3 regions of the Mesorhizobium sp. M1217 genome follow, and region 1 is predicted to be linked to each of the others. Evidence: riboswitches for the same ligand, from Rfam matches in the RefSeq annotation. Region 1 holds a riboswitch; each other region holds the start of a gene.
The links. Region 1 has a riboswitch for cobalamin ahead of NKH37_RS25525 (DUF1636 family protein). Riboswitches for the same ligand answer to the same signal wherever they lie in the genome.
Positions count from the first base shown of each region.

Region 2: another riboswitch for cobalamin. It lies ahead of NKH37_RS26980 (ABC transporter ATP-binding protein); the one in region 1 lies ahead of NKH37_RS25525 (DUF1636 family protein).
Region 3: another riboswitch for cobalamin. It lies ahead of metE (5-methyltetrahydropteroyltriglutamate--homocysteine S-methyltransferase); the one in region 1 lies ahead of NKH37_RS25525 (DUF1636 family protein).

Region 1 is NZ_JAMYMA010000017.1:98,550-103,669, forward strand. It holds gene NKH37_RS25515 (cobaltochelatase subunit CobN) at 1-145, opposite strand, end outside; gene cobW (cobalamin biosynthesis protein CobW) at 768-1,820, opposite strand; gene NKH37_RS25525 (DUF1636 family protein) at 1,817-2,251, opposite strand; cobalamin riboswitch at 2,290-2,493, opposite strand; gene NKH37_RS25530 (winged helix-turn-helix domain-containing protein) at 2,523-3,722, opposite strand; gene NKH37_RS25535 (NADH-quinone oxidoreductase subunit A) at 4,059-4,424, shown strand; gene NKH37_RS25540 (NuoB/complex I 20 kDa subunit family protein) at 4,415-4,987, shown strand; gene NKH37_RS25545 (NADH-quinone oxidoreductase subunit C) at 4,993-5,120, shown strand, end outside.
Region 2 is NZ_JAMYMA010000019.1:86,272-91,391, reverse strand. It holds gene NKH37_RS26985 (ABC transporter substrate-binding protein) at 1-797, opposite strand, end outside; gene NKH37_RS26980 (ABC transporter ATP-binding protein) at 794-1,612, opposite strand; cobalamin riboswitch at 1,705-1,908, opposite strand; gene NKH37_RS26975 (GyrI-like domain-containing protein) at 2,203-3,036, shown strand; gene NKH37_RS26970 (bifunctional helix-turn-helix transcriptional regulator/GNAT family N-acetyltransferase) at 3,074-4,009, opposite strand; gene groES (co-chaperone GroES) at 4,238-4,534, shown strand; gene groL (chaperonin GroEL) at 4,597-5,120, shown strand, end outside.
Region 3 is NZ_JAMYMA010000033.1:20,157-25,276, forward strand. It holds gene NKH37_RS32600 (transposase) at 1-356, opposite strand, end outside; partial or broken gene NKH37_RS32605 (MFS transporter) at 638-1,091, shown strand; gene NKH37_RS32610 (helix-turn-helix transcriptional regulator) at 1,304-2,137, shown strand; gene NKH37_RS32615 (hypothetical protein) at 2,757-3,203, shown strand; cobalamin riboswitch at 3,258-3,458, shown strand; gene metE (5-methyltetrahydropteroyltriglutamate--homocysteine S-methyltransferase) at 3,553-5,120, shown strand, end outside.

The DNA of each region.
Region 1 (5,120 bases):
AGGCGAGCGATGCCGCGTCCTTGAGGCTGGAGACGAAGATGGGGACCGGCGCTATGCCACGCTGCCCGAGCGCCTCGACAAGCGCATCGATGGGCGCGACATCGGCGGCGAGCAGCATCGAGCGGTAGAACAGGATGGGGATGATGGGGGCGCGACGGAATGCCGACGCTTGATAAGTCCATTCTTTCTATAACGCCGCGTCCCGGCTCGTAAAATCCCGCCTTTGGCACGCTGACAGGTTCAGCGACCGCCGCACCCGATCCGGCGAGACTTGCCAACCTCTGCACCAGCGCCGTCATATTCGCCGGGCCACCTTCGCGGAAATAGTCGAGCAGACCATCAAGTTCCTGGCGCGGCAGCGTCGAGCCTTCGATCAGCCGCAAATCCTCGTCGTGGCTCTCGCCCGGTAGGAGCGCCAGCTTAATACCGCGATTTCGCGCGACAACGGCAAGCTGGTCGCAGCCGTAGCGCCACCAGTCGTAACCGCCGAGGATGCGGACCAGGACGACCTTGGCGTGGCGGGCGACGCTGTCGATCCAGAGGTCGACGGACATCGGGTGGCGCAGGTCGCGCAAGGCGGCGAGCCGCATCGACGGCAGGCGGTCCGCATCTGCCTTCCACGCCGCCGCCAGCCCGGCGAGGTCGCTGTCGGTGAAGGACAGCGCCACGACATCCGCAGGCGTTTGCCTGAGATCGACAGGCTCGGCGAGATCGTCGAGCGAGGCGGATGTGGTGGTGAGGATGTGCATCGCGGCTCGTACCTGGGATCAGCCGGCGAGGATACGCTCGATCGCCGGGCGGTTCAGCCCTTTCAGGCCGATGACGACGAGGCGCGAGCGGCGATCGTCTTCAGCGGTCCAGGCGCGGTCGTAATAGTGGTTGACACGCGGACCGACGGCCTGCAGCAAGAGCCGCATCGGCTTGCCGCCGACGTCGACGAAACCCTTGACGCGCAATACGTTTTCTTCCTCCGCCGCCGTGGCGACGCGTTGTGCCAGCTCGTCCGGGTTGGACACCGACGCAATGTCGATGACGAACGAGTCAAAGTCGTCATGTTCGTGGTCGAGCTCGTCGTCGTGATGGGTCTTGCGGTTCTCGATGTCGTCCTCGACGGCGAGACCAAGGCCGAGCAGCACCGACGGATCGACCTTGCCTTGCGAGGTCGGCACGATCTTCACCGCCCGCGCAACATGCTTGCCGATGACGGCATTGGCGCGCGCCGCGCCGGCTGCGTCCAGCAGGTCGCTCTTCGACAGGATGATCAGGTCGGCACAAGCGAGCTGGTCTTCGAACACCTCCTCGACAGGATCGTCATGGTCGAGCGTCTCGTCCGGCGCGCGCTGCGCCTGCAGGGCGTCCATGTCGTTGGCAACGCGGCCATCAGCCAGCGCCGGCCCGTCGACGACGGCGATGACGCCATCGACCGTGACGCGGCTTTTCACCGACGGCCACTGGAAGGCCTGGACCAGCGGCTTGGGCAGGGCCAGCCCGGACGTCTCGATCAGGATGTGGTCGACCTTCGGCGTCAGCGACAGGATCTGGTCGAGCGCGGGGACAAAGTCGTCGGCGACAGTGCAGCAGATGCAGCCATTGGCCAGCTCGACGATGTTTTCCTCGGGGCAAGTGTCGATGCCGCAGCCCTTCAGGATCTCGCCGTCGATGCCGATATCGCCGAACTCGTTGACGATGATGGCCAGGCGCTTGCCTTTGGCGTTTTCGAGCAAATGGCGGATCAGCGTCGTCTTGCCGGCGCCGAGAAAGCCGGTGACGACGGTGCAGGGGACGCGCGAAACGTTGGCGGCCGAATCTGGGGAAGTCATATCAAGTCCTTCAAAAGGTCGAGGGGAGGGATGCGGGCAACCAAGCCGCGCTTCAGGCAATCGGGACGGCCGCGCCACGGAATGAGGCCGTCCGTCGAAGTAGCGAACAGCTTTGCCCCCGTCACCAGATCGGTGCCGCTGGTCGTGGTCAGGTCGCCGAAGACATAGCTCCAGCAGCCGTCGCGCAGCATCGCGGCGCTGAGCCGGCGCTTGCAATTGCCGAGGCATTCGACGGTGCGGATTTTAATGTTTTCGCTGGAAGCGGCGCGGCGCGTGTGCTCGGCGAGCAGTTCGCCGGCGCGGGGATAAGCGTCCGAACCGGTCTCGTCACGGCAGGACGAGCAGACGATGACGGTAACGCCGGCCGGGGAATCACCATGGCCGGACAATAAATCCGCTGTCTCAGCCGGAAAACTGCTGTCGCGTTCCAAATCAGGCTCCTTGCCCGGAAAACCCGCCAGGCGATCGGATTCTTATGTCCTAGACGGCAGGTCTCCTGGCTCGCGGGTCATCGCCTGGGTGCCGCCTTCCCGGGAATATCCCAGTGGTTTTCGGCCTTGGCTCGTCGCTTACAGTTGCGGGGACAGCCGCGGATTTGAAATCGAGATTTCGCACCGCATTCCCTCTTGGCCCTTGCCGTTGCGGGCAGGGGACCGTCTGGAACGGATTTAGGCTTGTGAAGGCAGTCGTGTCAACGCACGTCTATGACGCGGCGATATCTGCGAGCGGCTGGCCGAGGTCGCCGGCAGCCGTCACCTCGATGCGCTCGAGCCCGAGCCAACCCTGCATCTGCTTCAATTCCTCGAAAAGGGCGGCGGCAGTTTGCGGCGGGGCGCCGGGCTCCGAATAGGCGGCATGGACGCGCAATACGCCGGCCGGGCGGTCGGCCCTGAGGTCGACGCGCCCGACGATGCTGTCGCCGAGCAGGAACGGCAGCACATAATAGCCATACTGGCGCTTTTCGGCCGGCGTGTAGATCTCGATGCGGTAGTGGAAGTCGAACAACCGCTCGGTGCGCGACCGCTCGAAGACGACGGGATCGAACGGCGCAAGCAAGGCGCGCGCCTCGATCCTGCGCGGCAAACGGGCGTCCTTGTGGAGATAGGCTGTTTTGCTCCAGCCTTCGACGCTCACCGGCAACAGGTCGCCAGCCTCGACCAGTTCCTCGATGCGGCCCTTGATGTCGGCGGGCGAGAGGCGGAAATAGTCGCGCAGATCGCCCGCCGTGGCGACGCCATGGGCGCGGGCGGAGATGCGCAGCAGTTCGCGGTGGGCGTCCGCGGGGGACGGAACTGGCAAAGCGAGTACCGTTGGCGGCAGCACGCGCTCCGGCAGATCGTAGAACCGCTCGAAACCACGCCGGTGCGCCGTGGTGATGCGGCCCGCCCAGAACAGCCATTCGAAGGCATGCTTGGCATGGCTCCAGCCCCACCAGCCGCCCGAGCCCTTCTGGCCTTCGAAAGCCGACGCCGCGATCGGGCCTCGTTCAGCGACCTCGCGATAGATGTCCTCAATGTAGGCGGCGTGCTCGCGGCCCCATTTTGCCAGTCCGCTGTACATTTCCTCGCCGCGCTCGGCCCGCCGCATGCGCCAGCGCATCAGCGGATAGGTCTCGACGGGCAGGAACGAGGCTTCATGCGCCCAATATTCGAAGACCATGCGCTTGCGTGTCACCGCGGCGTCGTCGAGCAGCGCCAGCTTGTAGGGGCCAAGCCGCGAATAGAGCGGCATATAATGGGCGCGAACCACGGCGCTGACGGAATCGATCTGCAGCAGGCCGGTACGTGCAAGCACCCGGGCCAGATGCCGGCGGTCAGGCGTGCCGCTGGGGCGCGGGTCATTGAATCCCTGTGCCGCAAGCGCAATGCGACGGGCCAGGGCAAGCGAGATTTTTTCTTTCATGAAGGCGGTATCCGGACGATGTTAGACAGAGAAAATGACCTGCGATTCCGCCCCATGCTAGCAAGGTTTTGGCGGCATCTATGTCAGGAGAGAAAAGTGGAGTGAAAAGTGAAGGAAATCAAACAGGAGCGGATCGGACCAGTTTTCCCGGATATGCCGTCCAGCACCGCGATTTGAACAAGGTTTGACTTGCTTCGCCGAAAGCGCTGCGCTAACCCTCGCCGCGTTGCAGCATAGAGCCCCCTTAAAACGGTTCAGTGGTTAATCTGTCACGCTTCCGCAAGTGGGTCCGGTGCTGTAATCAGAGTGGATTGGCCGCCAACGGAAAACTGCAGCATGAACGCACTTTTAGGTTCGTACCTGCCCATCGTCCTGTTCATCGGCGTGGCGCTGGTCGTCGGCCTGGCGCTGCTCGCCGCACCGTTCCTGGTGGCTTACCGCAACCCCGATCCGGAAAAGCTTTCCGCCTATGAGTGCGGCTTCAACTCGTTCGACGACGCCCGCATGAAGTTCGACATCCGCTTCTACCTGGTGTCGATCCTGTTCATCATCTTCGATCTGGAGGTGGCCTTCCTGTTTCCTTGGGCAGTGTCGTTCAGTCAGATCGGCATGCTCGGTTTCTGGTCGATGATGGTGTTTTTGGCGGTGCTGACCATCGGCTTTGCCTATGAATGGAAAAAAGGAGCGCTGGAATGGGATTGAACGACAGTTCCGTCGCGCCGAAGCCCAAGGGCCTCATCGACCCCAACACCGGCAGACCGGTGGGGGAGGATGATCCGTTCTTCCTGGAGATCAACAACGAACTCGCCGACAAGGGTTTTCTCGTCACTTCGACCGAGGCGCTGATCACCTGGGCGCGCAGCGGCTCGTTGATGTTCATGACCTTTGGCCTCGCCTGCTGCGCCGTCGAGATGATCCACACCTCGATGCCACGCTACGACAGCGAGCGTTTCGGTGTCGCGCCGCGCGCGTCTCCGCGCCAGTCCGACATCATGATCGTCGCCGGCACGCTGACCAACAAGATGGCGCCGGCGCTGCGCAAGGTCTACGACCAGATGCCGGAGCCGCGCTACGTCATCTCGATGGGCTCCTGTGCCAATGGCGGCGGCTATTATCATTATTCCTATTCGGTGGTGCGCGGCTGCGACCGCATCGTGCCGGTCGACATCTACGTGCCCGGCTGCCCACCGAGCGCTGAAGCGCTGCTCTACGGCATCCTTCTGCTGCAGAAGAAGATCCGCCGCACCGGCACGATCGAACGGTGAGCGGCATGACCCAGGCGTTGAATGACCTCTCGACCTATCTTGGCGAGAAGCTGACCGGCCGGATCGGCGAAGCGGTGCTCGCCTATGGCGAACTCACTATCTCGGTCGAGCCGCGCGACCTGATCGAGGTGGT
Region 2 (5,120 bases), on a different contig from region 1:
AAATCGAGCAGTTTTCTGTAGCCGCCGTCCTGGTAGTCGAGCAGGATAAGAAATTGCGGATTGCGGGCCGCCACCGTCTCCCAATCCGTATTGCCCCAGCTCGTCGGCATGTCGGCCATGATGTTGTCGCCGCCGGCTGCGGCGATCATGGCGCTGGGGATCGCGAACTTGCCTGATGTGAAGGGTTTGTCTTCGCCGGAGTCGTAAAGAAACACACGCGTTCCCGTGCGGTCGCCGATCTTTGCCGTGATATCGGCGAGCTGCGCCTTCCAGTTCGAAACAAGCTTTCCCGCCTCCGCCTCCTTGCCAAAAATCTTGCCCAGCTTTTCGACATCACCATAGAGCAGGTCCATCGAGGCTGCGGGGCGGTTCTGGTCGAGATGGACGCAACTTTCCGTCAGCACCAGCGTCTTGATACCGTGCGGGGCCAGCGTATCGGGCGTCACCTCGCCGCCAGGCTTCATGCCGTAATACCAGCCGGCGAAGAAGAAATCGGGCTCGACGGCGACGAGGTTTTCGAGGGTCGGGTATTTCGGCGCGAGTTCCGGGATCGCGCCCTGCTCGGCCTTGAATTCCGGACCGACCTTATACCATCCGGTGATGCCGGTCAGGCCGACGATCGATGGTTGCAGCCCCAGCGCGAAGGCCATCTCCGCCATGTTCAAATCTTGGATGACGGCGCGCTTCGGCGCGGCGTCGAACGTCAGCGGCGTGCCGCAGCTATCAACGGTTACCGGGAAAGCGAAGGCGGTCTGGGCAAGTAGGAGGGAGGCAAAAGACAGTACGAGGCGTTTCACGGATGTTGCTCCTTGGTCAAATCGGGATGTGAAGAGGCGCGGTTCGGAACGTCGAAGACCGTGAGTTCGCGGTCTTCGGTGGGATGGCGCAGCCAAAGCACGTCAACGCCGAAAATCTCGCGGATCAACTTCTTGGTCAGCGCCTCGCGCGGACTGGCAAGTGCCTGCAGGCGGGCCTCGTTCATCACCGCGACCCTGGTGGCAAATGGCGTGACAAGCGACAGATCATGAAGCACCGCCACGACGGTCATGCCAAACTGCGATACGAGTTCGAGAAGGTCGCTGCGGGCGCGCGGATCGAGATGATTGGTCGGTTCATCGAGGAACAGGATTTTGGGCTCCTGGGCGATGGCGCGCGCCAACTGGGCGCGTTGCCGCTCGCCACCGGATAGCGAGCCGATCGTGCGGCCGAGCAGCGGCAGCAGGCCGGTTCTGCGAAGTGCTTCAATGACGATGTCGCGTTGCTCGCTCCTCCGTCGCAAGCCGGCATGCGGGACGCGCCCAAGCTCGACGTAGTCGATCACGGCAAGCCGCGGATCAGGCTGGTCGGTCTGGCCAACGACCGCCATGTGCAGTGCCCGCTCGGCGGCCGAAAACCTCTCCAGCCGGCGTCCGGAAAATCTCACATCTCCCGCGCTTGGCCGCAGCGTACCGCATAGCATGCGCAGCAGCGTCGTCTTGCCGGCGCCGTTGGGGCCGATGATGGCGAGGCGGTCGCCCGGCGCTATCGAAAGGCTCACCGCGCTGACCAGGCACCGGCCATTCGTCGTCGCGCTCAGTTCACACGCTTCAAGAAGAGGCTGGGAGGCGTCCAACTTGCCGTCACTTTCTCAATGGCGACGGAAGGAAGCTGGACGGACCGGCCGACAAGACCGATGTCCACGTCTCCTCCCGGCACACCCCGTCCGGTCAACTCATGCTGATGGCAGGTCTCCTGGCTCGCGGGTCTTTGCGCCATCCTGCCTTCCCAGCCTTGCCGGCCAGTGGCACTTCGGATTTTGCTAACCGCTTACAGTTGCGGGGGCAGCCACGGCCTCGATCCGAAGATCTCACCGTGTTCCCTTTTCACCCCTTGCCTTTCGACTCGGGGACCATCAGTCAGCCACCCTAGTTTTCCGCCAATCACAGCGCAATAAGTCTTGTCAGAAGGAGCCATATAGACCTCGTGATGTAATAACGTTACATTTAAAAGGACGTTTGCCCGCTTCCTGTCAAGCCTTTTCGCGCGACGCCTGCGACTTGCCGACGACCGTCGCTCTCGATTTGCGCAGTGCGCAATTTCGATCAAACTGCCTCCGCCAGGAAGCGGCACCATAATCTTGCCAATATAAGACATGGCCAATGTAAAGACTGGGCCATGTAAAGACTGGGCCAATGCGGAGACTGGGCCAATGCGAGGTGCCAAATGAATCCGATCGAGAAAGCCTTGTGGTTCGTCGAAAGCCATCTGCCCGAAGCAGTCTCGCTGGACGATGTCGCCAAGATCAGCGGGGTGTCGCGCTTTCATGTGACGCGGGCTTTCGGCGCGGCTACCGGCCGTTCGGTGATGAGCTACGTCCGTTCTCGCCGACTGACCGAAGCGGCGCGCAAGCTTGGCGCCGGCGCACCCGACATCCTCTCGGTCGCGCTCGACGCCGGCTATGCCTCGCATGAGGCCTTCACCCGCGCCTTCCGCGACCAGTTCGGCACCACGCCGGAACTGGTGCGCGCACAAGGCTCGCTCGACAACCTCGATCTTGTGGAGCCGATCCTGATGGACCAGTCCTTTCTCGCCACTCTCGAACCGCCGCGTTTTGAGACCAGCCGGCCGTTTCTCATCGCCGGTCTCGGCGAGCGCTACAGCTGCGAAACCAGCGCCGGCACCCCGATGCAGTGGCAGCGGTTCGGCCCCTATATTGGCAACATTCCTGGCGAGATCGGCGACGTCGCCTATGGCGTCTGCGTCAACGGCGACGACGCCGGCAATTTCGACTACATCGCTGGCGTCGAAGTGTCCGATTTTTCGGACCTGCCGAGGGAGTTTTGGCGTGTGCGCGTGCCGGCGCAGAAATACGCCGTGTTCGCCCATCGTGACCATATCTCGACCATCCGCCGCACGGTCAACACGATCTGGAACAAATGGCTGCCAGCCTCTGGGCACGAGATCGCCGATGCGCCGGAATTCGAGCGCTACGGCCCCGAATTTGATCCGCGCAGCGGCAATGGCGGGCTGGAAATCTGGATACCGGTCAAAGGGTGAGGCACGGCAGGCCGGCGCCGAAGCGCCGGAAGCGCTGCTACAACTCCAAATTCCAGTTCTGGCCGACCAGATCCTTGCCGAAGGAATGGTGGCGCTCCTCGTCGGTCAATTTAAAGCCCGCAGCCTCATAGATGTGGCGGGCGGCGGCGAGCACGTCGTTGGTCCACAGCGTCAGTGTCCTGTAACCCGTGGCGCGGCAAAAGCCGATACATTCCTCGACCAGCCGCTTGCCGATGCCGAGACCTCGCGCCGAGGGCTCGACGTAGAGCAGGCGCAATTTCGCCACCGCGTCCGACTGGCGCACGACGAAGACGGAGCCGACGACCTCGCCTTCCCGCTCGGCGATCCAGCTGCGTTCCCATTTCGGATCGAAGGATTTGACGAAGGCACCGAGGATTTCGGCGACCAGCGCTTCATAGGTTTCGTCCCAGCCATATTCCTGCGCGTAGAGCAGGCCCTGGCGATGAATAATCCAGCCGATGTCGCCGACTTGCAGAGGCCGCAGCATATAGGGAATTTTGGGCTCGGCGCTTCCGCCCAGCAAACGCTGCACCGTCTGCATGGCTTTGACCAGCCTGTCCTGTTCGGCATCCGAAAGCCGGTCGAGCAAAGCCGCGACCTGGTCGTGCGAGCCCTGGTTCAGCGGTGCGAAGGCCTGCCGCCCGGCCTTGGTCAGCGCGATCGACGAGCGCCGCGCATCCGCCTCGATCGTGGCACGCTCGACCAGATCACGCTCCTCGAACTTCTTCAGCAGCCGGCTGAGATAACCGGCATCGAGGCCGAGATCGCGCCCAAGATCGGTGGCGGTCAGGCCATCGCGATGCGCCAGCTCATAGAGCACCCGCGCCTCGGTCAGCGAGAAGGTGCTTTTCAGCAGCCCTTCGTCGAGCAGCCCGATCTGGCGGGTATAAAAGCGGTTGAAGGCCCGCACCGCGTCGATCCGCTCCTTGCCTGGGTGATGATGAATGGTCATGGCATCCTCCTCCGGGCAAGATCAGCGATTTAGTTGACTTGGTCAAGTATCTGTTTGAAGCATCCGTTTGAAGCAATTGTCCTGATGATGCTCACCGGGCGCCTTGACTCGCGCGAGTTGCCAGACTATTTCAGCGCCACGTTAGCACTCCCCCAAGATGAGTGCTAACCATGTCCGGCGCCGCCGGACGGAGGAACTGTTCTCACCATTCTCATCGAGGAATAAAAAATGGCAAAGTCGAAGTTCCGCCCGCTTCATGACCGCGTGGTCGTTCGTCGGGTCGAATCCGAATCCAAGACCGCGGGCGGGATCATCATTCCCGACACGGCGAAGGAAAAGCCGCAGGAAGGCGAGATCATCGCCGTCGGTTCCGGCGCCCGTGACGAAGCCGGCAAGCTCGTCCCGCTGGACGTCAAGGCCGGCGACCGTATCCTGTTCGGCAAGTGGTCGGGCACCGAAGTCAAGCTCAATGGCGAAGACCTTCTGATCATGAAGGAAGCCGACATTATGGGCATCATCGGCTGAATATCGGCCTCACCCTCATTTAAATCTTCGGGCTCAATCCAAGCCCCTGCCAGGAGCTAAAAATGGCTGCCAAAGACGTAAAATTCTCCCGCGACGCTCGTGAGCGCATGCTGCGCGGCGTCAACATCCTCGCCGACGCGGTGAAGGTCACGCTCGGCCCCAAGGGCCGCAACGTCGTCATCGACAAGTCGTTCGGCGCACCGCGCATTACCAAGGACGGCGTCACCGTCGCCAAGGAAATCGAGCTTGAAGACAAGTTCGAGAACATGGGCGCGCAGATGGTCCGCGAAGTTGCTTCGAAGACCAACGACATCGCCGGCGACGGCACCACGACCGCGACCGTTCTGGCACAGTCGATCGTCCAGGAAGGCCACAAGGCGGTTGCCGCCGGCATGAACCCGATGGACCTCAAGCGCGGCATCGACCTCGCCGTCGCCGACGTCGTCGCGACGCTGATCAAGAACGCCAAGAAGATCAAGACCTCGGAAGAGGTTGCCCAGGTCGGCACCATCGCCGGCAATGGCGACGTTTCGGTCGGCTCGATGATCGCGGAAGCGATGCAGAAGGTCGGCAATGAGGGCGTCAT
Region 3 (5,120 bases), on a different contig from region 1:
TTGGCGCCCTCCTTGCGGGCAGGCGCGCTCGCCTCAGCTTCTGGCTTCCTCGACCGCCGCGCTCTCGTCTTCGGTTTTGGCGTTTCCGCTTTGTCTGCCGGTGCGCTAGGAACTACTGCTGACTCGGTTTCCAGGGGGTTGGCCATGAAATGCTCCACTCGCGGTTTTTGCAAAGGTTCAGCATCAAGGGCCACTACAGTAGAGTCAACAAGCTGACGATTTAACGGCTCGACTTCCTTTGTTGTCTCGGCCATCGCCGCGGCGATGTCGAAATTGCCCCAGATGGAACGTGCGGATTTTTGATAATTGCGCTTTTGTTTGACTTCCACGGTGAATGGTCGCGTCTGCCGCCTCATAGTTCCTTCCTGAATAGGAGAATGAAGTCGCCGCTCGAATTTTTGGCGCTTCCTGCTTAGCGCGGAGCATTATCGTATAGCCGCTCAACGGGCAAGTGATGCCGGTCTTCGATGGCTGACCCATCTGGGGAGATTTGAGCGGCTTCGCGCGTCCTGCGCATGCCTGCAAGGCCGCCAAGTTTTCTGGGTTAGCAGGCGCGCCACTGTGGCAGCTTGGCGAGGCCATGGTTGAGCGAGGCGAACCAAATCCAGCCCCGCGGTGGATCCCGAAGCTTCCCACAATGGCGAAGAGAACATCTTCACTCGTTCCTTTTCAGCACAAGACCTTCCGTTCGCTATGGTCGGCTGCACTCGTTTCGAACCTTGGCACCCTGGTGGAAGGTGTGGCGGCAGCTTGGCTGATGACGAGCATCGCCACCTCCCATGGAATGGTGGCGCTCGTCCAGTCATCGACCACCCTCCCCTACATGATCTTCTCCCTCGGCGGCATGGCGGCGGGAAGCTGGCTTTGGGGCGAACTGGCGGATGTCCAAGGTGTTTCGGGAGCCTTGCTCGTCCGCCAGCATGGTTCTTGTGATTGGGGGACTGATGGGCATCCTTCTGCGTCAGCCGGATTTTGAAACGCTCAATCTGGATCCGACCAACAAGTTCAGCGAACCGACGCTGCAACTTGACCTGCGGCCACGAAGCGGTCCGATCATGGTGATGGTCGACTATCGTGTCGATCAGAGAGATCCAGACTCGCCCACAATAATTATCTGAATTTCAGCAGTAATTTTTGATCGCCCATTCGTGCTGTGTACCAGCCCTGTGTCTTGGGCAAGTGGTCACGAACGGCTGTCGGAGCCTCGAAGACGCCCTAAAAACACATGCTGCGATTTTTGAACACGCTTGACGTGTTAGATTAATTCATCCACAATGCGTGTATTGCACACGCGAGGTGAGTTATGAACATGAAAGAACTTAGGGTTCGACTGGGCATGACTCAAAAAGATTTGGCAGAGCAGATGGCAACGACGCAACAGACTGTGGCCCGTTGGGAAACAGGCAAAACGCAGTTGAACGTCGAGCAGATCAAGGACCTTTGTCTCACGTTGAAATGCACAGTCGAGGAGCTGCTGGGCTGGAAGATTGATGTCGAGGAGTGGCGCACGAGCCCGTTTGCAATTGCCGATGCCGAAACGCGATACGGCACGCTCAGAATCAAGACGACTGTTGGCAGCCGCCAATATCCTATCGATGAAAAGGCGCGTGAATCGATTTTACATCAGTTGAAGGAACTTCATAATCTTCGTAGAAATAGCACAAGCAGGCCATGGCTGTATTGTTGGAGTCTTGACAACAAAATACTCTTGATCAATCCGCAATATGTCCGCACCATTGAGCTTATCGGTGACGATGTAGAGGAGATGCCAGAGTATTATCATCCAGAAATCTATCGGGCTTTGGATGACTGGGATAAGGGTGAGGTTTCAGGAAAGCTGAAGAAAGAATGCGATGCCATCATCGCAGAGATGGGTGATCAGGAAGCCGTGCGCATGGCCTCCTATGTTCGCGTCACGTATGACGACGGAGAAGATGAGTGGAACTTCTTGGATGAAGAAACCACTACGACTTTCTTCGGATTGGAAGCTGCGACGTTTGACGTTCCCCAGTGTAGTTTCGCCGAAGTGGAGGAAGAAGGTTACTACCGAGCGCGATACGCCAACCTTGATCGCGTCGCGGTGATGGAGGTTCCAAGCGACCGTTATCACAGATTGACCGCGCCCGAGGAAGCTTAGAATCATCCACGAAGGCCACATGTTACATCTCGACCTTGCGTGCTGCGTTTTCAGTGCGAGATGAAGTGAAGCGTAGGTAGTGGCAGGTAAGAGTGCTCGACCAGAAGCTCAACTGCCTCCTCAATATCGCTGCCGATGTGCCGCAGGACACGTCCACGGGAGCGTGGATAGGCGTGAAGTTCCTGCACTCCACGGTCCGCTCTCCCCATCGTCGGTATGTGCCCGACGCCATCTTGTGGACGAGCTTGGCCGCCTGCACCCGGTTGTATTCCGGCTTGCGGTCCGCCTGGGGGTCGCCGCGATGGCTATCTCCATGTCAATCGGCGCCGAACTTTGACTGCCCGCTGCTTTTGATGATTTGGCGAGGTCCCGCGCATAATCACTCTTGGTCTTCTCCTTGAGGCCCTGTGTCGCGAACTTGTGGTCCAGCAGGGCAAACAGGTCCAAGTCCCCCTCCGCGGTGGCGCTGGCTTGCCCTCACCGCCCTCGGCTTCCAATTGGGGAACCGCTTCTGCGCGCTGCACCGTGGCGATTGTCCGCCCAAGACCCATCACAAGATCGAACGCCAAACCGTGCGCGTGCACGACGATTTGCCGCTCAGGCCTCATTTGGACAGGACTTGAGCTGGCCCGGTGGTTTGAGCCGGGTTACCTTGAGCCGGTGGGCTGCGAACAAGCAGTTCGAGACATTGGCCTCGATCACTTCGCAACAGGCCGCTGCGCCGGGCCTCGGGGTGCTCCCCTCGAAATCGTTCTGTCGTATCACCGAGGGCATCACGGCCAACAGTTTCCACATGGGCAACAGCCTCGCCATTGAGCCGGATGTGGTCGCGAGCAGATCACCAACGAAGCGGTCGGAAGCTCGGAGCCGAAGTTCGACACCGAGGTGGCGTTCGCATGATGCGGGAAGCAGCACCACGGCGCTTGCCGGTAGTTTGCCGCCGGCAGCCGACGAACTCCTATCCTCCTGGACCGCTGTGCGTTATTGCTTTGATTTACCGGCCGCTCAAGGCTTCCATAGTTTCGCTTTCAAGGCGACCTTTGGCAACATGCCAACGGAAATTTAACATAACGACATAAACATTTCTTTATGCGGCGTTGACAAAGAAGCGAACTGCGGTAATTGTCTTCCGTGTCGTGGTTCTCCGTACGGCGCTGCCGCAGCGGAGCTAAGAGGGAAGCCGGTGCGATGCCGGCGCTGCCCCCGCAACTGTTAGCGGCGAGCCAACCCCACTCATGTCACTGAGGCGAATAGCCTTGGGAAGACGGGTAGAGGCTATGACCCCGCGAGCCAGGAGACCTGCCACGGCGAATTACGTCCACGGGCGGGGTGTCTCGATGGCCGCTGCAGCCTGGCGTTCGTGCCGGCCTGCTAGCGCCTTCCTTGTCACCGACGCCCCAACCATCGGGGTATGCATGACTGTCTCTCAGCAAATTCCTGTAGCAACGCTCGGCGTGCCGCGCTTCGGTCGTCGGCGAGAACTGAAATTCGCGCTTGAAAGCTACTGGTCCGGAAAATCGTCCGCTGCCGACCTTCTCACGACCGCGAAGGCGCTCCGTGCCGCTAGCTGGGAGGAGCAGCACGATCGCGGCGTGTCGAAAATCCCGTCGAACGACTTCTCGCTCTACGACCATGTGCTCGACACCGCAGCCATGGTCGGCGCCGTTCCATCCCGTTACGGCTGGAATAGCGGCGAGGTTCCACTTGACATCTACTTCGCAATGGCGCGGGGCAACCAGGGTCAGACGGAGGATTGTCGACACGCTGGTCACCAGCAGGCGGCTCATCGGTCTGATGTAACCGCGATGGAAATGACCAAGTGGTTTGACACCAACTATCACTACATTGTGCCGGAACTCAACGATGATCAGACGTTCGCCCTCTCGTCGACGAAACCGGTCGATTACTTCATCGAGGCTAAAGCTCTCGGCGTTCACACACGCCCAGTCATCCTTGGACCGATCACCTTCCTCAAGCTGGCGAAATCGCCTGCCGAAGGCTTCGATCCCATCGCGCTCCTGCCGCGGCTGCTGCCCGTCTACGAGCAACTCCTGCAGAGGCTGAAGCTGTCTGGAGCCGACTGGGTGCAGATCGATGAGCCAGCGCTTGTCCTCGATCTGAACCCGAACGAACGAGCTGCGTTCGAATTCGCCTATGGCCAGCTGTCGAAAGCCGCGCCCGAGCTGAAGATCATGCTGGCTACCTATTTCGGGCCGCTGCGAGACAATCTCGAAACCGCGGTTTCTCTGCCCCTGGCCGGGCTGCATATTGATCTCGTGCGCGCTCCCGAGCAGCTGGAAACGGTGGGTCGGCTCGCACCGAAGGATCTGGTGCTCTCGCTTGGCTTGATCGATGGCCGCAACATCTGGCGTGCGAACCTGCCCGCCATTCTCGACCGCATCAAACCGATCGTCGCCGGCTGGCCCTTGGACCGCGTCGAGATCGCGCCTTCTTGCTCGATGCTGCATGTGCCGATCGACCTCCGCATGGAGACGGAACTCGACGCGGACATCAGGTCGTGGCTCGCCTTCGCGGCCCAGAAGACCGACGAGTTGGTGTTGCTTGCCCGGGCCCTGTCCCAAGGCAGGGATGCGGTGGCAGGCGCGTTGAAAGCGTCTGCCGAGGCTGCCGCCACTCGCGTGACATCCACGAAGATCCATGACCCGCTGGTTGAGGGGCGGATCGCCAGCATTGACGACAGCATGAAGCGACGAGAGAGCGCTTTTGCCGAGCGCTCCAGAGTCCAGGCCGGCACGCTCGGGCTGCCGCCGTTCCCGACGACGACCATCGGGTCCTTCCCGCAGACGCCGCAGGTACGCAGGGCGCGGGCCGCTCATGCGAAGGACCAGCTGAGCTATGTCGACTACGAGACCTTCCTGAAGAAGGAGATCGAGGCTGCAATTCGCTGGCAGGAAGAGATCGGGCTGGACGTGCTGGTGCACGGTGAGTTCGAACGAAACGACATGGTACAGCATTTCGGCGA